DNA from 3 places in the Rhodoferax sp. GW821-FHT10B06 genome. Region 2 is predicted to be linked to each of the others. Evidence: predicted binding sites of a transcription regulator. Region 2 holds the regulator's gene; each other region holds the start of a gene.
What was found. Region 2 encodes FNR, which switches genes on or off when oxygen is low (the NO sensors DNR and NnrR bind a similar motif). Its sites were predicted from a motif close to TTGATNNNNATCAA; they were not measured.
Positions count from the first base shown of each region.

Region 1 (7,310 bases), on a different contig from region 2:
GTCCTCGTAATCCTGGCCCACCATGTTCTGAATGATGGGCGAGCCGATATTGCTGGTCATCACGATCACCGTGTTCTTGAAGTCCACGGTACGGCCCTGTCCATCCGTCAGGCGGCCATCGTCCAGCACCTGTAGCAGCACGTTGAACACGTCGGGGTGGGCTTTTTCCACTTCATCCAGCAGCAGCACGCTGTAGGGCTTGCGGCGCACAGCTTCGGTCAGGTAGCCGCCCTCCTCGTAGCCCACATAGCCGGGCGGCGCACCGATCAGGCGGGCCACCGAATGCTTCTCCATGAACTCGCTCATGTCGATGCGGACCAGGTGGTCTTCCGAGTCGAACATGAAGCCCGCCAGCGCTTTGCACAGCTCAGTCTTGCCCACGCCCGTAGGGCCGAGGAACAGGAAGGAGCCGGTAGGCCGGTTCGGGTCAGACAGGCCAGCGCGCGAACGGCGGATGGCATTCGCCACGGCGGTGATGGCCTCGTCCTGGCCGACCACGCGGTCGTGCAGCTTGACCTCCATCTGCAACAGCTTGTCGCGCTCACCTTGCATCAATTTGCTAACCGGAATACCGGTGGCGCGCGCCACCACTTCGGCAATTTCCTCGGCGCCGACCTGGGTACGCAGCAGGCGCGGCGCGCTGGTCACGCCCTTGCTGGACTCCTTGTCCTGCGCTTCCTTGAGTTGCTTTTCCAGCTCGGGCAGCTTGCCGTATTGCAGCTCGGCCACCTTGTTGAAATCGCCCTTGCGGGTCAGCTCTTCGATCTGGAACTTCAGCTTGTCGATGGCTTCACGCACATGTGCGCTGCCCTGGGCCTGGGCTTTTTCCGACTGCCAGATTTCGTCGTAGTCGGCGATTTCCTTTTGCAGCTTGACGATCTCTTCCTCGATCAGGCCGAAACGCTTGATCGACGACTCGTCCTTCTCACGGCGCACGGCTTCGCGCTCGATCTGCAGCTGGATCAGCCGGCGGTCCAGCTTGTCCATCACCTCGGGCTTGGAATCCATTTCGATCTTGATCTTGGCCGCAGCCTCGTCGATCAGATCGATGGCTTTGTCCGGCAAGAAGCGGTCGGTGATGTAGCGGTGGCTGAGTTCGGCCGCGGCCACAATGGCCGGGTCGGTGATGTCCACGCCATGGTGCACTTCGTACTTTTCTTGCAGGCCGCGCAGGATGGCGATGGTGGCTTCCACGGTGGGTTCGCCGACCAAGATTTTCTGGAAACGGCGCTCCAAGGCCGCGTCTTTTTCGATGTATTTGCGGTACTCGTCCAGGGTGGTTGCACCCACGCAGTGCAGCTCGCCACGCGCCAGCGCGGGCTTGAGCATATTGCCGGCGTCCATCGCGCCCTCGGCCTTGCCTGCGCCCACCATGGTGTGCAGCTCGTCGATGAAAACGATGGTCTGGCCTTCGTCCTTGGCCAGCTCTTTCAGCACGGACTTCAGCCGTTCTTCGAATTCACCGCGGAACTTGGCTCCGGCCAGCAGGGCCGCCATGTCGAGCGACAGCACGCGCTTGCCTTTGAGCGACTCGGGTACCTCGCCGGCCACGATGCGCTGGGCCAGGCCTTCGACGATGGCAGTCTTACCCACGCCGGGTTCGCCGATCAGCACCGGGTTGTTCTTGGTACGGCGCTGCAGTACCTGGATGGCACGGCGGATTTCGTCGTCGCGGCCAATTACCGGGTCCAGCTTGCCCATGCGGGCGCGCTCGGTCAGGTCCAGGCAGTATTTCTTCAAGGATTCACGCTGGCCTTCGGCGTCGGCGCTGTCTACCTTGTCGCCGCCACGCACCGCGTCCACCGCGGCTTCCAGCGATTTGCGGGTCAGGCCGTTGGCGCGCACCAGCTGGCCAAAGTCGGACTTGCTGTCGGTCAGCGCCAGCAGGAACAATTCGCTGGATACGAACTGGTCGCCGCGCTTGATAGCTTCCTTCTCAGCGCCCTGCAGCAAGCTGATGAAATCGCGGCTGGGTTGCACCTGGTCTTGCCCGTGCACCGTGGGCAGCTTCTTCAGCGCGCCCTCGGCGGCGGCCAGCAGATTCGGCACATTCACGCCCGCGCGCTGCAGCAGCGCCTGCGGGCCGTCGTCCTGGCGCAGCATGGCGGCCAGCACATGGGCCGGTTCGATATAGCCGTGGTCGGCACCCAGCGCCAGGCTTTGTGCGTCGCCCAGGGCTTCCTGGAATTTGGTGGTGAGTTTGTCTTGTCGCATCGTGATCTCCAATACCGAGCTACGTGAGGAGAATATGGCCGATTTCAAGACCAAACGGCTGCTCCGCGCTGCCGCAACTTCGCCGGTATTTGATAAAAATCAAGCTCTGGCGCAGTAGTTATCTGCGCCAGCAGCTATCAAAAAAATAGCATCACTGTAAAACCAAGGCCCGCGGCCTGCGATTTAAAATTCGCACCATGAACATCCACCAGCTCTCGGTCCGCTACCTGGAAGCGCAGGACCGGATACTGGTGCGCGTCAATACCCGCGAAGGCACAGAAATGCGCCTGTGGCTGACGCGCCGCCTGACCCTGGTGCTCTGGCCTACATTGAACCGCGCGGTGGTAGAGCACGCAGCCCGCCAGGAGGACCTGGGCAGCATGCAGCGTGACGAGGTCAGCAAAAAGATTCTGGCCGACTTCCGGCGCGAAGCCGTGCTGCAAGAGACCGACTTCGCCACCCCGTACCAGGATGCCGCCCTACCCACCAGCTGGCCACTGGGCACAGAGCCCTTGCTGGTCACCGAAGTACGCATCACACCCGAAGCGAATGGCCCGCTGAAAATCGCCTTCAACGAGCAGTTGCCCGAGCAGGACAATCCACGTGGCTTCCAGGTCGAGCTGGCGCCGCCGCTGGTGCACGGCCTGGTGCAATTGCTGGAACGCGCGCTGCATCTGTCCGCCTGGGGCCAGGGCCATGAGCTGGCCGGCAGCGCACAGGCCCAGGCCAGCGACATGCCGGACCCGGAAGAGCGCCCCAAGTACCTGAACTGAATACAATAGCGGAATGCCTACCCGCGCACTACTCCGTTCCACACCGCTGCCCTGCAGCCGTGGCGGCGTGTCTGCCGGTGCCGCTAAAAAACCCCAGCTCATCTGACCGGAGCTGCGGTTCCGTCCTCAGATGAGCGATGGAACCGATACCTCCCGTCCCCCCTTCGGCCCGCGCTCCTTTGACGATGGTTACCCCATCGGTCTGTTATCAACAAAGGATGCAGTGTGAGCGCTTCGAACGATTTTTCCGGCGATTTTTCTGGTTTATGGATTCCCCTGGTCACCCCGTTCCACCACGGGGCGGTAGACCACCCTGCGCTGGCCCGGCTGGTGAAAAACCTGCGAGGCAGCGGCATTGCCGGCTTCGTCGCCTGCGGCTCTACCGGTGAGGCAGCGGCCCTGGATGCCGACGAGCAACAGGCCGTACTGAACACGGTACTGGAGGCCGCCCAGAGCCTGCCCGTGGTGATGGGCCTATCGGGCTACCACCTGCCCAAGATGCGGGACAGCGTGGCCGCCACCAGCCGACAGGGTGTTGCCGGCCTGCTGCTGGCCGCACCTTGCTATATCCGCCCCTCGCAAGCCGGGCTGCTGCACTGGTTTACAGCCCTGGCCGATGCATCCGAAGTACCGCTGATCGTCTATGACATTCCCTATCGCACCGGCGCCACGCTGGAGCTGACCACCCTGCTGCAGCTGGCCCAGCACCCGCGCATCCAGGCCGTCAAGGACTGCGGCGGTGATGCCGCCAAGACGGCGGCCCTGATCGCCAGCGGCGCGCTGCAGGTGCTGGCCGGCGAAGATGTACAGATCTTCAGCACCCTGGCCCAGGGCGGAGCGGGCGCGATTGCCGCCAGCGCCCATGGGCATACGCAGCGTTTTGTACAAGTCATGCAAGCCATTACAGCAGGTAATCTGGCACAGGCACGTGCGCTGTGGCAGCCGCTGTTGCCCTGGATCACCGGCCAGTTCGCCGAGCCCAACCCCGGCCCCATCAAGGGCTGGCTGGCCCGCCACGGCCAGATGCAGGCCGAGCTGCGCGCGCCGATGACGCCGGCATCCAGCGCCCTGGTGGACCGGTTGATTGCGCTGGAACAGGGCTTCCCCGCGCTGAGTACGCCCTAACCGCTCAGGCGTTCTGCGCCTGTATGCCCCAGCGGGCCAGTGCTGCGTCGTCGCTGACCCGCGCATCCACCCAGCGCGCGCCGCTGGGGGTTTGCTCCTTCTTCCAGAACGGTGCCTGGGTTTTCAGATAGTCCATCAGGAATTCACAGGCCTGGAAGGCCTCGCCCCGGTGGGCAGAGCTGACGGCCACCCAGACGATCTGGTCCAGGGGCTGCAGCAGACCTACGCGGTGGATGACCTGGGCGGCATAGATGTTGAAGCGGGCCAGGGCCTGGTCCACCATGGCCTCGATGGCGCGCTCGGTCATGCCGGGGTAGTGCTCCAATTCCAGGCTCAGCACCTCGCCAGCGCTGTCCGGGTGGAAGTCGCGCACTACTCCGACAAAGCTGCACACCGCACCCACGCGCCGGTCGTGCCGGCGCAAGGCGGCGATTTCGCTGCTGGGGTCGAAGTCCTGGGTCTGTATGCGTACACGGGGCGGGTTCATCGGGGCATTTTGCCAGCCACCATGGGATACAGTTTCTACCCTACCGACATTGAGGAGATGCGTTTGACCACACCCCGCTACACCCTGGCAGTCCACGGCGGCGCCGGCACCATGGCCCGCGGCGCCACCGACGAAGCGCCTTACCATGCCGGCCTGCATGCCGCGCTGGCGGCCGGCGAGGCCATCCTGGCCCAAGGCGGCAGCGCGCTAGATGCCGTGGTGGCAGCCGTCACCGCGCTGGAGGACGAACCTCTGTTCAACGCCGGGCGTGGCTCGGTCTACACCTCCACCGCCGAGCATGAAATGGACGCCGCCGTGATGGATGGGCGCAACCTGGCTGCTGGCGCCGTGGCTACGGTACGCACGCCGCGCAACCCGGTGCAGCTGGCACGGGCGGTGATGGATTCGCGCTTTGTGCTGCTCAGCGGCGACGGAGCCGAAGCCTTCGCCCACGAACACGGCTTTGAGGCCATGCCGCCAGAGTACTTCCATACCGCCCACCGGCTGGAGCAACTGCAGCGCCTGCAGGCCCAGGACGGCGGCCAGCGCATGCAGATGGACCACACACCTACAGCACCGCTGGACGAAACCCGCAAGTTCGGCACCGTGGGCGCCGTGGCGCTGGACAGTGCGGGCCATATGGCCAGCGCCGTATCCACCGGCGGCATGACCAACAAGCACCCGGGCCGCATTGGCGACTCGCCCCTGGTGGGCGCCGGCATTTATGCCAACGACCAGAGCTGCGCCGTTTGCGCCACCGGCTCAGGCGAATACTTCATCCGCGCCTGCGTGGGCCACGACATCCACGCGCGCATGGCCTATGCCGGTGCCACGCTCAGCGAGGCCAGCCAAGCAGCGCTGGCGCAAGTAGGTCAGTTGGGGGGAGAAGGCGGCGTGATCGCAGTGGACCGCCAGGGCAACATTGCCCTGCCCTTCATCAGCGCCGGCATGTACCGGGGCTGGGTGCGCGCCGGAGAAGCCCCGCAGACGCGCATTTTTGAAGACTAAAAGCAGCAGCTACGCTATTGAAAACATAGCTGCTTGCGCAGGTAGAACCTGCGCCAGAGGCTTATTTTTCAGCGAACGCGCGTTCGACCACGAAATGGCCGGGCGTCGAGGTATTGCCTTCCACAAAGCCACGCGCTTCCAGCATGTGCTTCAGGTCCACCAGCATGCCGGGGCTGCCGCACAGCATCACACGGTCGATAGCGGGGTCGAACTCGGGCAGCTCCAGGTCTTTGAACAACTTGCCGTTTTGCAGTAGCTCGGTGATACGGCCCATATTGCGGTAGGACTCGCGGGTCACCGTGGGGTAGTAGCGCAGCTTGTCGGTCACCATCTCGCCCAGAAATTCGTGGGCAGGCAAATGTTCGGTCAGCATGTCGTGGTAGGCCAGCTCTTCCACCTGGCGCACGCCGTGCACCACGATCACCTGGTCGAAACGTTCATAGGTTTCGGGGTCGCGCACGATGCTCAGGAACGGCGCCAGGCCGGTGCCGGTGGACAGCAGGTACAGATGCTTGCCGGGCAGCAGGTAGTCGGTGACCAGGGTGCCAGTGGGCTTCTTGCCAACGATGATGGTGTCGCCGACCTTGATGTTCTGCAGGCGCGAGGTCAGTGGGCCGTCCGGCACCTTGATGCTCAGAAACTCCAGGTGCTCTTCGTAGTTGGCGCTGGCGATGCTATAGGCACGCAGCAGCGGCTTGCCGTCTTCCTTGCGCAACCCGATCATGGTGAAGTGGCCGTTGCTGAAACGCAGCGATGGATCGCGGGTGGTCGTGAAGGAGAACAGGCGGTCGGTCCAGTGGTGCACGCTCAGGACAGTTTCTTCGTTGAAAGCACTCATAAGGGGTAGCTTGGCTAGGTGGTGAAATTAGCCCCTATTTTCCTACACTGCAGCGGCGTCCCAAGTCCAGAGCGATTCCCCCCGCGGCACCCAAGGTAAAACCAAAAGAAATATAGATATGGCGCAGGTGAAATCTGCGCGAGCAGCTATGTTTTCAATAGCAAAATAATTTTCAAGCCTTGGGCGGGTCGGTATTCCTGGCCATGCACAGCGCGACAAACGCCAGCAGATAGGGCAGAAAAGCCACGCGCGGCACGTCCATCACGCTGCTGACCAGCCCCACAAGCGACACACCGATCAAGGACGCCGCCAGGTACGGCGCCAGCGGCTGCTGCCGCGCTCGCCCCAGCAACAAATGCCACAGGGCCCAGCCCACCAACAGCAACCACAGCAGCAAGCCCAGGGCCCCGCGCTCGATCAATAGCTCCAGGTACAGGTTATCAATATGCCAGGGCAAAAAGTAAATGCGTTCAGCCGGAAACCAGCGTGCCAAGCCCTGGGCAAAGTCGCCGTTGGCCAGCAGTTCCTTGCCGTTGCGCCCGGCCAGGCCAATGGACTGGAAGTCGGCATGCGTGCCGCCACCAAACACCGAAACCGACAACATGCCCAGCCGCGGCGCATACCAGGGCATGCGTTTGAATTGCGGACCATGCAGTGGCACGTCGATCTGCTGCCAAGGTGACTCGGTGGGCGCCAACTGCAGGAATGCGTCCTGGCAACGCCCTGGGTAAAGCAAATGCCGCTCGCACAGCTGCAGGTAGACCTCCACCGGCGCATCCACACGCACCTGCAGCCTGGCCCGGTACGATTCAGTCGGCTCCAGCCGCACCCGCTGGGTCAGGGAAAAATAGGCGTCCAGGTCGGG
Region 1 is NZ_JBWKNO010000025.1:31,312-38,621, forward strand. It holds gene clpB (ATP-dependent chaperone ClpB) at 1-2,214, opposite strand, end outside; gene AC07O2_RS24830 (hypothetical protein) at 2,412-2,987, shown strand; gene AC07O2_RS24835 (dihydrodipicolinate synthase family protein) at 3,213-4,112, shown strand; gene AC07O2_RS24840 (molybdenum cofactor biosynthesis protein MoaE) at 4,117-4,599, opposite strand; gene AC07O2_RS24845 (isoaspartyl peptidase/L-asparaginase family protein) at 4,657-5,607, shown strand; gene AC07O2_RS24850 (ferredoxin--NADP reductase) at 5,669-6,445, opposite strand; gene AC07O2_RS24855 (O-antigen ligase family protein) at 6,618-7,310, opposite strand, start outside.
Region 1: clpB (ATP-dependent chaperone ClpB) is a predicted target of FNR. The motif match lies at 2,304-2,317, and genes of this name have one in related genera.

Region 2 (7,310 bases):
GACGCACGCGGCAGCAAAGGCTTCCCCAACCTGACCGATGCCGACTGGCTGCACGGCGGTACGCCAGACAAGATCAAGGAAACCATCACCCATGGCCGCATCGGCCAAATGCCGCCGATGGCCGCTGCGGTGGGCACGCCGGACGACGTGAAGAACGTGGCCAACTATGTGCTGAGCCTGTCGGGCAGCCCGCATGACTCGGTGCGCGCCGGTCTGGGCAAGGCCAAGTTTGGTGTCTGCGCAGCCTGCCACGGGGTGGGCGGTAAGGGCAACCAGGCGCTGGGCGCCCCTAATCTGTCGGACGACATCTGGCTGCACGGTTGGGGCGAGGCCGCCATCATGGAGATGGTCAATAAGGGCAAGATCAACCAGATGCCTGCCCAGCAGGGCAAGCTGACCGAGGCCCAGATCCATGTGTTGACGGCTTACATCTGGGGCATGTCCAACAAGCCTGTGGCCAGCAAGTAGGAGCATGGTGTGAACACCGTCGCGCCCCGCAAGACCATTCCCATCGTGCCTGTGCCTGGAGCAGATGCCGATGAGGTGATGGTGTCGCTGTACGCGGCCAGCAAGAAGATCTACCCACGTTCAGTGCAGGGCCTGTTTGCGCGCTGGCGCTGGGCCATGGTGTTGCTGACGCAGCTGGTGTTCTATGGCCTGCCCTGGCTGCAATGGGGTCAGCGCCAGGCGGTACTGTTTGACCTGGAGGCGCGCCGCTTCTACATCTTCTCACTGGTGTTGTACCCGCAGGATTTCATCTACCTGACCGGGCTGCTGGTGGTGTCTGCGCTGTCCCTGTTTCTGTTCACCGCCGTGGCAGGGCGCCTATGGTGTGGCTTTGCCTGCCCGCAGACGGTGTACAGCGAAATCTTCATGTGGATAGAGCGCCATATCGAGGGCGACCGTGCCGCCCGCATGCGCTTGGATGGCGCGCCCATGTCGGCCCACAAGCTGGCCCGCAAGTCGGCCAAGCACGGCGCTTGGCTGTTGCTGTCCCTGTGGACCGGTTTTACCTTTGTCTCGTATTTCACACCCACCTATGCGCTGCTGCAGGAGTCTTTGAGCGGCAGCTTTGGTTCGTGGGAAGTGTTCTGGGGTCTGTTCTACAGCTTTGCCACCTATGGCAACGCCGGCTTCATGCGCGAGCAGGTCTGCAAATACATGTGCCCCTATGCGCGCTTCCAGAGCGCCATGTTCGACAAGGACACGCTGATCGTCAGCTACGACACCACCCGTGGTGAGCCCCGGGGCTCGCGTTCGCGCAAGGCCGACCCTGCGGCCCTGGGCCTGGGCTCTTGCGTGGACTGCACGCTGTGCGTGCAGGTCTGCCCCACCGGCATCGATATCCGCGAGGGCTTGCAGTACGAATGCATAGGCTGCGCCGCCTGCGTGGATGTATGCGATGGCGTGATGGACAAGATGGGCTATGCCCCTGGCCTGATCCGCTTTGCCACCCAGAACGGCATGGCCCAGGGCTGGTCGGGCCGGCAGATACTGCGGCGTGTGCTGCGGCCTCGGGTACTGGTCTACGGCACGGTACTGCTGGTGTTGACGCTGGCGCTGCTGGGCAGCCTGTTGACGCGTACCCCGCTGAAGGTGGACGTGGTGCGCGACCGCGCGGCGCTATCCCGCATTGTGTCCGGTGGCCAGCTGGAAAACGTGTACCGCCTGCAGGTCATGAACGCCAGTGAACTGCCGCAGCGCTACCGTCTCATAGCCCATGGGCTGGACGGGCTGGTGCTGGCCTCGGACGAATGGGTGGACCTGGAGCCGGTAGCCTCGCGCTGGGTGGCGGTGCGCCTGCATATCCCTTATGGTTCTGTCGAACCGGGCTCTTACCCGGTATTCTTCGACATCCAGACTGCGGATGGAAGCACCAAGGTGTCGGAAAAGTCCACGTTCTTTGTTCCCCGCTGACGATAACTCCAGGAGACTGCCATGCCCTCTCATGTATCTGCTACACCGGTGCCGCTGCCATGGTGGCGCTACGGCTATGTCTGGCTGGTGATTTCCGGCCCGCTGGCCGTGGTGGTGGCGGCCTTGGTCTCGGGCTGGATCGCCATCCGCCAGCAGGACCCGGTGCTGGCCCAGGACTACTACCGCCAGGGGCTGGAGATCAATAAGACCCTGGCCGCCCAGGGCCCGCTGGCACCGGCCGAGCAGGGGCGCAACCATGCTGCGTCGCCGCCCGGCTCGGTGCGTACCAAGTAGCCGGAGGGCACTATGCAAAGCTTTAGGGTGGTAGGTGTGGTCTGGCCCGCGTTCCTGGGCGCATGCATACTGGAGATGCTGGTGTTTGCGGTGGTCGATCCCTACAGCCTGCAATGGCTGGGGCAGCCGCTGCCTTTGTCACGCCAGGGCGTGTACAGCCTGGCGTTCTTTGCGTTCTGGGCGGTGGCTGTGCTGGTGGGTTGCCTGACGCTGCTGGTGGGCCAGCCGGTGACAGTGCCTAGAGACAGGGCTGAAGATTGACGATGCGCTTGAGCGCTTCGGTGTCCAGGATGCGGATGTGGCGCTGCTTGACCTCGACCACGCCGTCTTCCACAAATTTGGAGAAGGTGCGGCTCACGGTTTCCAGTTTCAGGCCCAGGTAGCTGCCGATTTCCTCGCGCGTCATGCGCAGGATGAGTTCGGACTGTGAAAACCCGCGCGCATGCAGACGCTGCACCAGGTTCAGCAAAAAGGCCGCCAGGCGTTCCTCGGCGCGCATGCTGCCCAGTAGCAGCATCACGCCGTGCTCGCGCACGATTTCGCGGCTCATGATCTTGTGCACATGGCGCTGCAGGGAGTTGACTTCGCGCGAGAGCTCTTCAATGCGGTGGAAGGGCATTTCGCACACTTCGGCATCTTCCAGGGCCACCGCATCGCAGGTGTGGTGGTCGTTGACGATGCCGTCCAGGCCGATGATTTCGCCTGCCATTTGAAAGCCGGTAACCTGGTCGCGGCCATCTTCGGTGGTGACGGTGGTCTTGAAGAAGCCTGTACGGATGGCGTACAGCGCCTTGAAGGTTTCGCCGTTATGGAACAGCGCCGTGCCTCGCAGTACCTTTCGGCGCACTGCTACCAGGTCGTCAATGCGCTCTAGCTCTTCTTTGTTCAGGCCCAAGGGCATGCACAGCTCACGCAGGTTGCAGTTGGAGCAAGCGACTTTGATTGAGGTGGGGACCATGCGCAGAGTATGAACTTGATGGAGATCAATGGAGCTATTTGATGTATCTCATTGTCTCTGGTGCCATCTGCTGCGGTTTTGATCCACGTCAATGAAACAAGCGTGGCTTCGCGGCACATTCCAGTCATGCAACCTGACTGCCCGCCATGACCCGTGTTTTGCCCGAATTGTTACGCCGTTTTGATGTGCCTGGGCCGCGGTACACGTCCTATCCCACCGCCGACAGGTTTGTCGAGGCCTTTACCTGCGAGGACTATGGGCGGGCCCTGCAGCAACGCAACCAGGGGGCGGCAGCACTGAGCCTGCCCTTGTCGCTGTATGTGCACATACCGTTTTGCGAGTCGCTTTGCTATTACTGCGCCTGCAACAAGATCATCACCAAGCGGCATGAGCGCGGAGCCGCCTATCTGCGCTATCTGGAGCGCGAAACCGCTCTGCACACCGCCCAGCTGGGCGAGCGGCGCAATGTCAGCCAACTGCACCTGGGCGGAGGCAGCCCTACTTTTTTGAGTGACGACGAGCTGGCCCAGCTGATGGCCATGTTGCGGCGCCATTTCGTGTTGGCCCCCGGCGGCGAATACTCTATTGAGGTGGACCCCCGCACGGTGGACGCCAAACGCCTGCAAGCTTTGGCCACCTTGGGCTTCAACCGGCTCAGCTTTGGGGTACAGGACTTTGATGCCGACGTGCAAAAAGCGGTGCACCGCATCCAACCCGCGCAGCAAGTGTTCGAGCTGGTGGAGGTGGCCCGCACGCTGGGCTTTGAGTCCATCAATGTGGACCTGATCTACGGCTTGCCACGGCAGACACCGGCATCTTTTGCACGCACGCTGGAGCAGGTGGTAGAGCTGCGGCCCGACCGCATTGCCCTGTACGCCTATGCCCATCTGCCCGAGCGCTTCAAGCCCCAACGCCGCATTCTGGGCGCTGAGCTGCCGGCGGCGGCCGACAAGCTGTCCATGCTGTCGCAGGCCTTCGACACCTTTTTGGAAGCCGGCTATGTGTACATCGGCATGGACCACTTCGCCTTGCCCAACGACGCGCTGGCCATCGCCCAGCGCCAGGGCCGGCTGCACCGCAACTTCCAGGGCTACAGCACCCAGCCCGACTGCGACCTGGTCGGCCTGGGCGTGTCGGCCATAGGCCGCATAGGCGCCACCTACAGCCAGAACGCCAAGACCCTGGAGGAATACTGCGACCGTATCGACCAGGGCCAGCTACCGGTGGTGCGTGGCCTGGCGCTGAACCGCGACGACCTGGTGCGCCGCGCCATCATCATGGGTCTGATGTGCCAGGGCGAGGTGCAGTTTGAATCCATCGAGCTGGCATTTCTGGTGGATTTCAAAAAGGCCTTCGCCGCCGAGCTGGCTGCTCTGCAGCCCTTGGTGGAGGCCGGCCTGGTGCAGTTGGAAGACAGCGGTATCCGCGTCACGGCCACCGGCTGGTTCCTGGTGCGCGCGGTGGCCATGGTGTTTGACCGCTATCTGCAGGCTGACCGCAACCGCGCCCGCTTCTCAAGAATCATTTGAACATGCAAACGGGCCTGGCCTGGACCGCACTGCTGATGGGCCTGGCCGGCGGTCCGCACTGCGCCGCCATGTGCGGCGCAGCCTGTGGCAGCCTGGGCCGTCTGGCCGGCGCGCAGCGGCCCTGGCTGGGCATGCTGCAGCTGCAGGCCGGGCGCCTGGTGGGCTACAGCCTGGCCGGTGCGCTGGCGGCCTGGGCGGCCGACAACCTGGCCTGGCTGGCTCGCCAGTCAACCGCGCTGCAGCCGCTGTGGACCCTGTTCCATGTGGCCGTGCTGGTCTGGGGCGGGACTTTGCTGGTTTTGGCACGCCAGCCGGTATGGGTAGACGGCATGGGCCGCAAGCTGTGGGCGCGCCTGCGGGCGAGCTCCGGCGGATATGGCTGGGCCTTTGGCGTGGGCGCGGCCTGGGCCTTCATGCCTTGCGGCCTGCTGTATTCGGCCCTGCTGGTGGCGGCCCTGAGCGGCGGGCCACTGGATGGCGCTCTGTGCATGGCCTTGTTTGCTGCAGGCAGCGCCATCACTCTTATGGCCGGCCCCTGGCTGTGGCTGCGCCTGCAGGCCTGGCGCAGCCCAAAGCACAAGGAGTGGGGCATGCGCGCGGCAGGTGGCGCCCTGATGGCCGTGGCCTTGTGGGCCGTGGTGCACGACATGGATCCGCGTGTGGCCGACTTTTGCCGCAGCCTTGTATCTATTGGCTTACCTGCGCAATAAAACCTGGAGCATTCGTTCCCGATTTAGAAGAAAGTCTCGTGTGACCTGAAAGTGTTCTGTGTCTTCGTAGGCGATGGGGGATACACCTTCTTGGCCGCAACGGTAGATGCGGGCATCCGGGTAGGCCATAAGGATGGGCGAATGGGTGGCGACGATGAACTGAGAGCCTTGCAGCACCAGGTCGTGCATGCGTGACATGGCCGCCAGTTGCCGTTGCGGTGACAGGGCTGCTTCGGGTTCGTCCAGAAGGAATAGACTTTCACCACCGAATCGCTCGGTCATCAGCGCCATAAAGGACTCGCCATGCGACTGTTCATGCAGCGAGCGGCCACCGTAGTGGCTGATGATGGGTAGCCCCGCGGTGGGATCGTCATCCAGGTTTTCGATTTCAGTGGCGACGTTGAAAAAGCTCTCTGCCCTTAGAAAGAAACCGTCTCGTGGCCGCCTGAAACCTTTCGCAACGCGCAGGTAACTATGCAACTCGGAGTGCGATATGCGTGTGCCGAACCGGAAGTTTTTGCTGCCACCTTCGGCATTGAAACCGAGTGAAACGGCGATGGCCTCCAATAGAGTGGATTTGCCGGAGCCATTCTCTCCCACTAAAAAGGTGACCTTTGGGTGGATGTCCAACTGGTCTAGCATGCGTACCGCTGGCAAGTTGAAGGGGTAGCGTTCGAAAGAGTCCACCTTATCCCGTTGGAGGCTGACGCGGCTAACGTACTGGGAGGAAATCATGTCTTGTATGTTATGCGCAGCAGACTCCTAAAATCCTTGGCATGCACACTTCATCACGCTTCTGGGCCGACCTCAGCACCCGCGACTTCGCGCAGCTGGACCCGGCTCGCACCGTTGCCGTTCTGCCCGTGGCCGCCACCGAGCAGCATGGCCCGCACCTGCCCCTGAGTGTGGACACCACGTTGGTGGATGGCGTGGTGGCGGCGGCGCTGCCGCACCTGCCGGCCGATGCCTCGGTGCTGTTCCTGCCAACCCAGCAGGTTGGCTTCAGCCCCGAGCACCAGCGCTTCCCCGGCACGCTGACTTTGTCGTCCGAAACCGTCATCCGTATTTGGACCGAGCTTGGCGCCTGCGTGGCGCGCAGCGGCGTAAAGAAGCTGCTGATCTTCAACTCGCACGGCGGCCAGGTCAGCCTGATGGACATCGTGGCGCGCACCCTGCGTACCGAGCATGATTTGCTGGTCTACAGCGCCAGTTGGTTCAACTTGCCGCTGGGCGCTGCGAACAGCCCGTTCAGCGCCGAGGAGCAGCGCTTCGGCGTACATGCTGGCGACGTGGAAACCTCGATGATGCTGGCCCTGCGCCCGCAGTTTGTGGACATGGCGCAGGCGCGCGATTTCAAGTCCAGCTCGCAAGACCGGGCTGCCAAGTACCCCATTCTGGGCAATGGCAAAAGCGCCAAGCTGGGCTGGCAGATGCAGGACTACAACGCCACCGGCGCAGCCGGCAACGCCGCCGCCGCCACGGCGGAGAAGGGCCAGGCGCTGGTGGATGCGTCGGGTCAGCAGCTGGCGCTGCTGCTGCAGGAGATCGCCGAGCTGCCGCTGTCTACTCTGGTGGATGCGCCTGATCTGGGTTGATGCATAAAAACAGGCGCCAGCGCAGTTATATCCTGCGCTGGCAGCTATATTTTAAATAGCAATCTGTTTTTGACCGGCTACACAAGCCCCCAGGCCAGCACCCCGGCTGTGCCCCACATCATCAGCGCCACCAGCCCGTCCAGCGCACGCCACAGGGCTGGGGCGCGCAGGCGCTGGCCCAGCAGCATCAAACCCAGGCCCAGGCTGGCAAACCAGAGGGTGGATGCCGTGATCGCGCCCAGGCCAAACCAGGCATTGCCCGGCCGACCCCAGGCCAGCGAGGCGGTGCCGATCAGCACGGCTGTAT
Region 2 is NZ_JBWKNO010000010.1:2,905-10,214, reverse strand. It holds gene ccoP (cytochrome-c oxidase, cbb3-type subunit III) at 1-468, shown strand, start outside; gene ccoG (cytochrome c oxidase accessory protein CcoG) at 547-1,917, shown strand; gene AC07O2_RS16005 (FixH family protein) at 1,939-2,211, shown strand; gene AC07O2_RS16000 (hypothetical protein) at 2,224-2,472, shown strand; gene fnr (fumarate/nitrate reduction transcriptional regulator Fnr) at 2,450-3,169, opposite strand; gene hemN (oxygen-independent coproporphyrinogen III oxidase) at 3,316-4,698, shown strand; gene AC07O2_RS15985 (sulfite exporter TauE/SafE family protein) at 4,701-5,408, shown strand; gene AC07O2_RS15980 (AAA family ATPase) at 5,394-6,143, opposite strand; gene AC07O2_RS15975 (creatininase family protein) at 6,185-7,003, shown strand; gene AC07O2_RS15970 (LysE/ArgO family amino acid transporter) at 7,081-7,310, opposite strand, start outside.

Region 3 (7,310 bases), on a different contig from region 2:
GCCATGCCCGCCCGGGCCGAAACCGTGCGCGGCTATGTGCAGGCCATGCACGCGACCTGGCTGGCCGACATGGCCAGCCACCGGCTAGGCCAGTCGGTGGCCGCGCCCGCCAGCATCGAGACGCGCTACCGCTACAACCCCGACGTCCGAAGCCTGCCCGCCATGGTGCCGGCGGTGATCCCCATGCTGCTGATGATGATCCCCGCCATGCTGACGGCACTGTCGGTGGTGCGCGAGAAAGAGATGGGCTCCATCATCAACCTGTACGTCACCCCGGTCACCCGCAGCGAGTTCCTGCTGGGCAAGCAGCTGCCGTACATCGCGCTGGCCATGTTCAATTTTTTCTTGATGGCGGCGTTGGCCGTGACCGTGTTTGACGTGCCCATCAAGGGCAGCTTTGCCACGCTGACACTGGCCGCCCTGGTGTTTGTGCTCAGCTCTACCGGCATTGGCCTGCTGGCGTCCACCTTCACCAAGAGCCAGATCGCCGCGATATTTGTGACCATGATCGGCACCATCATCCCCTGCGTGCAGTTTGCGGGCCTGACGAATCCTGTGTCCTCACTCGAAGGCGTGGGGGCGACGATTGGGCACATCTATCCCGCCACGCACTTCTTGACGATTTGCCGCGGCGTGTTCAACAAGGCGCTGGACTTCTCCAACCTGGGCCCATCGTTCTGGCCTTTGCTACTGGCCGCGCCGGTCATTCTGGTCACGGCCATATGGCTGCTGAAAAAGCAGGCCCGCTGAATGCGCGTCCCCAATATCTACCGCCTGGGGGTGAAGGAACTGTGGAGTCTGGTGCGCGACCCGATGATGCTGGTGCTGATCGCCTACACCTTCACCCTGTCGATCTATGTGGCGGCCACGGCCATGCCCGAGAGCCTGCACAACGCGCCGATTGCCATCGTGGACGAGGATGGATCGCCGCTGTCGGCGCGCATCATCTCCAGCTTGTACCCACCGCACTTCAAGCCCCCTGCCATGGTGTCGCTGGCCGAAGTGGATGCGGGCATGGACAGCGGCCAGTACACCTTTGTGCTGGACATCCCGCCCAACTTCCAGCGCGACGTGTTGGCCGGGCAGTCCCCCGCAGTGCAGTTGAATGTAGATGCCACGCTGATGAGCCAGGCGTTCACCGGCAGTGGCTACATTCAGCAGATTGTGACCAGCGAGGTAACCGAATTTGTGCAGCGCTACCGCAGCACTGCGGTAGCGCCGGTGGAGCTGGTGCTGCACATGCGCTTCAACCCGAATCTGGAGCAAGCCTGGTTCGGGTCATTGATGGAGATCATCAACAACGTGACCATGCTCTCCATCATCCTCACCGGCGCTGCACTGATACGCGAACGCGAGCACGGTACGCTGGAGCATCTGCTGGTGATGCCGGTGACGCCCATCGAGATCATGCTGGCCAAGGTGTGGTCCATGGGCCTGGTGGTGCTGTTGGCTGCGCTGACAGCCTTGGTGTTTGTGGTGCAGGGCGCTTTAGGCGTGCCGATCGAAGGGTCGGTGGCGCTGTTCATGCTGGCGGCCGCGCTGCACCTGTTTGCCACGACCTCACTGGGGATTTTCCTGGCGACTTTGGCGCGCTCCATGCCCCAATTCGGCATGCTGCTGGTATTGGTGCTGCTGCCGCTGCAGATGCTGTCGGGCGGCGCCACCCCACGTGAAAGCATGCCGGCCCTGGTACAAAACGTGATGCTGGTGGCCCCCACCACCCACTTTGTGTCCGCCGGTCAGGCGATTTTGTACCGGGGTGCGGGCCTGGCGGTGGTATGGCCGCAGCTGCTGGCCATTCTGGTGATTGGCACTGTATTTTTCTTTGCCTCCCTGGCCCGCTTTCGCAAGACGATCAGCCAGATGGCCTGAGTGTGTCCCCAGGGGCTGCAATGGATGGCTTGACCTGCATCAACAACAGAAAACAAGCTGGCGTCAGACTAAACAGCACAGCAAAAATCTGAAGTGCTGCGGAAGCCTCGTGCGCGAACGACCTCAATCCAGCGAAAGCCCCTATGACAACTTCAATTGTTCGCAGCGCCCTGGCTGCCCTGCTGGTGGCGAGCGTCATCATCTCCGCTTGGTCGGCAGATTCCGCCAGGCCAACATAGTGGCGGACATTATCCCGCCAAGCCTGAACACCACCGGCCTGACCCAGGCCGAAGCGCAACAGCGCCTGGCGCAAGACGGCCCCAATGCCCTGCCCACCTCCAGGCCGCGCAGCCTGTTGCGCCTGGTGGTTGATGTGGTGCTGGAGCCCATGTTCCTGCTGCTGGTGACCTGCGGCGCGCTCTACATGCTGCTGGGCGACCACCAGGAAGCACTGATGCTGCTGGGCTTTGTGTTCGTGGTGATGGGCATCAGCTTTGTGCAGCAGCGGCGCACCGAACGCTCGCTGGATGCCCTGCGCGACCTGTCCAGCCCACTGGCGCTGGTGCTGCGTGGCGACCAGCCTCTGAAAATCTCAGCCCGCGACCTTGTCTGCGGCGACGCGGTGCTGCTGGCCGAGGGCGACCGCGTGCCCGCCGACCTGCAACTGACCCACACCGCCAACCTCGCACTGGACGAATCCCTACTCACCGGCGAATCCGTGCCGGTGCAGAAGCAAGCCGGTGGCGCTGCAGCAGCGCAGGCCTTCTCAGGCACGCTGGTCACGCAGGGCAGCGGGCAGGGCCTGGTGGTGGCCACCGGCGAACGCAGCACGCTGGGCCGCATAGGCAAGTCGCTGGAAGGCATCGCCAGCGAGACTACGCCCATCCAGCAGGAAACCAAATACGTCGTCAAAGCCGTGGCCATCGTGGGTATTGCCCTGGCGGCTGCGCTGGCCGTGGCCTACGGCCTGCTGCGCGGCGACTGGCTGGGCGGGCTGCTGGCCGGACTGACGCTGGCCATGGCAGTGCTGCCCGAGGAGCTGCCGGTGATCCTGACGCTATTCCTCGGCCTGGGCGCCTGGCGCCTATCGCGCCAGCAAGTGCTGGCCCGTAACATTCCCGCCGTGGAGCTGCTGGGCGCCACCACCGTGTTGTGTGTGGACAAGACGGGTACGCTCACGGCCAACCGCATGGCGGTACGGCGGCTGTGCGCCGGCGCAGAGACATATGACAGCCTGCAGGCTGGCAATGCCCCGCTGGCCGAGGGCCTGCATGGCGTGCTGGAATACGCAGTGCTGGCCAGCCACCGCCGCGCCTTCGACCCCATGGAAACCGCGATCGTTGACGCAGGCGCGCGCCTGCTGGCGCATACCGAACACCTGCACGCCAACTGGACATTGGTGGACGACTACCCACTGTCGCCAGAAATGCTGGCCATGTCGCGTGTATGGCAGTCGCCCGATCTGCGCGAACGCATGATCGCCGCCAAGGGCGCGCCCGAGGCCATCGTGGACCTGTGCCACCTACCCGTTGCACAACGCCAGCAGATTGCCGCCCAGGTCGCCACCCTGGCTGGCGACGGCCTGCGGGTGCTGGGCGTGGCCAGCGCCGTGTTCCCTGCCCAGCCCCTGCCAGACAACCAGCACGACTTCGACTTCGTATTCCTGGGCCTTGTGGCGCTGGAAGACCCGGTACGGCCCGATGTGCCCCAGGCCATCGCCGAATGCCACGCCGCCGGCATCCGCGTGGTGATGATGACCGGCGACCACCCGGCCACCGCCTTGTCCATCGCCCGCCAGGTCGGCCTGCCCAGCGGTGCAGCGCCCATGACCGGGCAGGAGCTCGCCGCCCTCAGCGACACGGAATTACAGGCCCGCCTGGCGAACACCAACGTGTTTTGCCGCGTGCAGCCCGAGCACAAGCTGAGGCTGGTGCAGGCCTTCCGCGCGCGCGGTGACGTGGTGGCGATGACCGGCGACGGCGTGAACGACGCGCCGGCCCTCAAGGCCGCCCACATCGGCGTGGCCATGGGCGCGCGCGGCACCGAAGTGGCCCGCCAGGCAGCCGACCTGGTGCTGCTAAACGACGACTTTGCCTCCATCGTCACAGCGGTGCGCTACGGCCGCCGCGTGTTTGCCAATCTGCGCAAGGCCATTGTGTTCGTGGTGGGTGTGCACCTGCCCATCGTCGGCCTGTCGCTGCTGCCCGTGCTGCTGGGCTGGCCACTGCTGCTGATGCCGGTGCATATCTTGTTTCTGCAGCTGATCATCGACCCGGCTTGCTCGGTGGTGTTCGAGGCCGAGCCGCTGGAGGCAGACGCCATGGCCGTGCCGCCGCGCCCGGCCAGTGCCCATTTGTTCGACCGCAGCGTGTTGCTCCGTGGCCTGTGGCAGGGCCTGGGCCTGCTGGTACTGCTGCTAGCCGTATATGCCACCTCCCGGATGCACTCAGAGGGCGTGGCCCGGGCCCTGGTGTTCAGCGTGCTGGTTTTGTCCAACCTGGGCCTGATCTACGCCAACCGCAGCTGGACCCGACCCTCGTGGCGCAAGGACGCCGCACGCAACCGCTACTTTGGCTGGACCTGCGCCGCCACCGTGCTACTGCTGGGCGCGGTGCTCGGCTTCGCCCCGATCCGCCGCCTGTTTGCATTCGAGCAGCCCGCGCCGTGGATGCTGCTGGCCGCGCTGGGCCTGGCCGCCCTCAGCCTGCTGTGGTTCGAGGCTGTGAAATGGGCCATGGGGCGACAGTCTGCAGCCAACAAGTAAAACGTGACCAGGAGACCTCAACATGCCTACGCCATCTCAGCAGCCTATGGCCTTTCTGTCCCACGCCACACGGCACCTGTTCTTCACCGGCAAAGGCGGCGTCGGCAAAACCTCGCTCTCCACCGCCGCCGCGCTGGCACTGGCCGATGCTGGCAAACATGTGTTGCTGGTCAGCACCGATGCGGCCTCGAACCTCGACGAGATGCTGGGTGTTGAACTGCGCAACACGCCGACGGCTGTGCCAGGCGCGCCCGGCCTGTGGGTCTTGAACATCGACCCCGACACGGCAGCAGAGGCCTACCGCCAGCGCGTATTGGCACAGATGGGTGTGGCAGCCAGCGTCGCCGAACTTGCCACCGTGCGCGAGCAGCTGTCCGGCGCCTGCACCACCGAAATAGCCTCTTTCGACGAGTTCGCCACGCTGCTGTCCGAGCACGATGCGCGCTTCGACCACATCGTGTTCGACACCGCACCCACCGGCCACACCCTGCGGCTGCTAAGCCTGCCCCAGGCCTGGAGTGGCTTCCTCGCTAGCAACGACCGAGGTGCCTCTTGCCTGGGCCCGCATTCGGGTCTGAAGATGCAGGAAGAGCGCTTCAAGGCAGCGCTGGCGGCGCTGAGCGATCCTAGGCAAACCACGGTGGTCCTGGTCACCCGGGCGGACAAGGGCGCCATCGCCGAGGCAGCCCGCAGCGCTGAAGAGCTGAAGGGGCTGGGCCTGCGCAACCAACGCCTGGCGATCAACAGTGTGTTCCATGCCAGCCAACGCGACGATGCCGTCGCCAACGCCATCGAGGCGCTGGGCCTGCAGGCCTTGCAAGACATGCCCGCGTCCTTGCGCGCCTTGCCCCAGGACACGATCCCGCTGCGCGCCTTTGACACCATTGGACTGCCCGCTCTGCGCGCCTTGCTGTCATCCGGGCAAGCACTGCCCATCGCGCCCCCGCCCTCGCCGATGGAACCCGCTACCGCTGGCCACGACCTGGCGGCATTGGCCGACGCGCTGGCCGCCACAGACCATGGCCTGGTGATGGTGATGGGCAAAGGCGGCGTGGGCAAAACCACCATTGCCGCAGCACTTGCCCTCGGTTTGGTGCAGCGCGGCAAAACCGTGCACCTGAGCACCACCGACCCGGCCGCACACCTGGCCGGCACGCTTGGCGGTGCGCTGCTAGGCCTGCGCGTGGACCGCATCGACCCCAAGACGGAGACACAGCGCTATATCGACAAGGTCATGGCAGCCAAGTCGCCCGGCCTGGACGCGCAGGAGCAAGCCCTGCTGCTGGAAGACCTGCGCTCACCCTGCACCGAAGAGGTGGCCGTGTTCCATGCCTTCTCGCGCATAGTCAGCGAAGCGCGCAGCGCCTTTGTGGTGCTGGATACCGCCCCTACCGGGCACTCCCTGCTGCTGATGGACGCCACCAGCGCCTACCACCGGCAGATGCTGCGCGAATTCGAGGGCAAAAACGCCGGCCACGTTGTGACGCCGCTGATGCGGCTACAAGACGGCAGCTACACCAAGATCATCCTGGTGACCTTGCCCGAAGCGACTCCGGTGTCGCAGGCCGCTGCGTTGCAGGACGATCTGCGCCGCGCCCACATCGAACCGTATGCCTGGGTACTCAACAAAAGCGTTCTGGCCGCCGGCACCCACGACCCCTTGCTCGCGGCAAGGCTGGTGGGCGAACGCAAGCAGATAGAGCGCATGGCGGCTGGGCTGGCAAAGCGCAGCTTCGTGGTGCCATGGCTGAGCCAGCCGCCGATTGGCATCGCCCAGCTGAGCCGCATGGTGAGCAAGCCTTAGCTACCGGCTTACCGCATGGACGCATGCAGCTGGAACACTGCATTCTTCCCCCCGTGCTGCCTGCGCCGTCAGACGGCCAGCGCGGTGCGCCGGACCTTGCGTACATTGAAGGCGCTGGCAATCAACACCGCCTGCACCAGCGCCAAGCCCACGAATACGCTGGTGTAGCGCTGGTGGTCCATCAAAGTACCAAACACCAGGGGCGACAACGCCTGGCCAATATCCAGACCTGAATACACCACGCCATAGACACGCCCGGTGGAATTGGGCGGCGTGGCCCGCTTGACGATGAGGTCCCGCGAAGGCCCGCCGGTGCCGGCAGCAAAACCCATCAGGCCGAACAGCACGGGCACGCTCCAGGCCGGCACATCCACCAGGGCCAGCACCAGGGCGAAGCTGGCCGCGACGCCAAAGCCCACGCCCACAATCCGCTCGCAGCGCGTGGGGTCGGCCGCCAGAAAGCCGCCCAGCACCATGCCTCCAGAGCTGCACACCATGTAAATGGTCAGGCACATGGCGACCATGCCCAGCGGCACAGCATGCAGCTGGCGCGCGGCTTCGGGCGCAAAAGCCTGGACCACGCTCAGCGCGATGGCATAGAAAAAGAAGAAGGCAAAGCACATCCACACCGCCGGTATACGCATAAAGCCCATGCTGCCGCCCTCCAATACAGGCGCGCCGGCTTTCACTGCCGGCAACACAGGCAGAGCCAGCTTGTCGCGGTTCACCCACAGCACGGCCAGCACTGCGAAGGCCAGGGTGCCTGCCGCGGCCAGAGCCGTGCGCCAGGAGAACGCCAGCGCAATCGGCACCAGCATGGCCGGCGCCAAGGCCCAGCCCAGGCTGCCGGTAATGCCGTGCACGCTATAG
Region 3 is NZ_JBWKNO010000003.1:373,379-380,688, forward strand. It holds gene rbbA (ribosome-associated ATPase/putative transporter RbbA) at 1-750, shown strand, start outside; gene AC07O2_RS07105 (ABC transporter permease) at 751-1,872, shown strand; gene AC07O2_RS07110 (cation-translocating P-type ATPase) at 2,111-4,636, shown strand; gene arsA (arsenical pump-driving ATPase) at 4,659-6,440, shown strand; gene AC07O2_RS07120 (MFS transporter) at 6,509-7,310, opposite strand, start outside.
Region 3: AC07O2_RS07110 (cation-translocating P-type ATPase) is a predicted target of FNR. The motif match lies at 1,902-1,915, and genes of this name have one in related genera.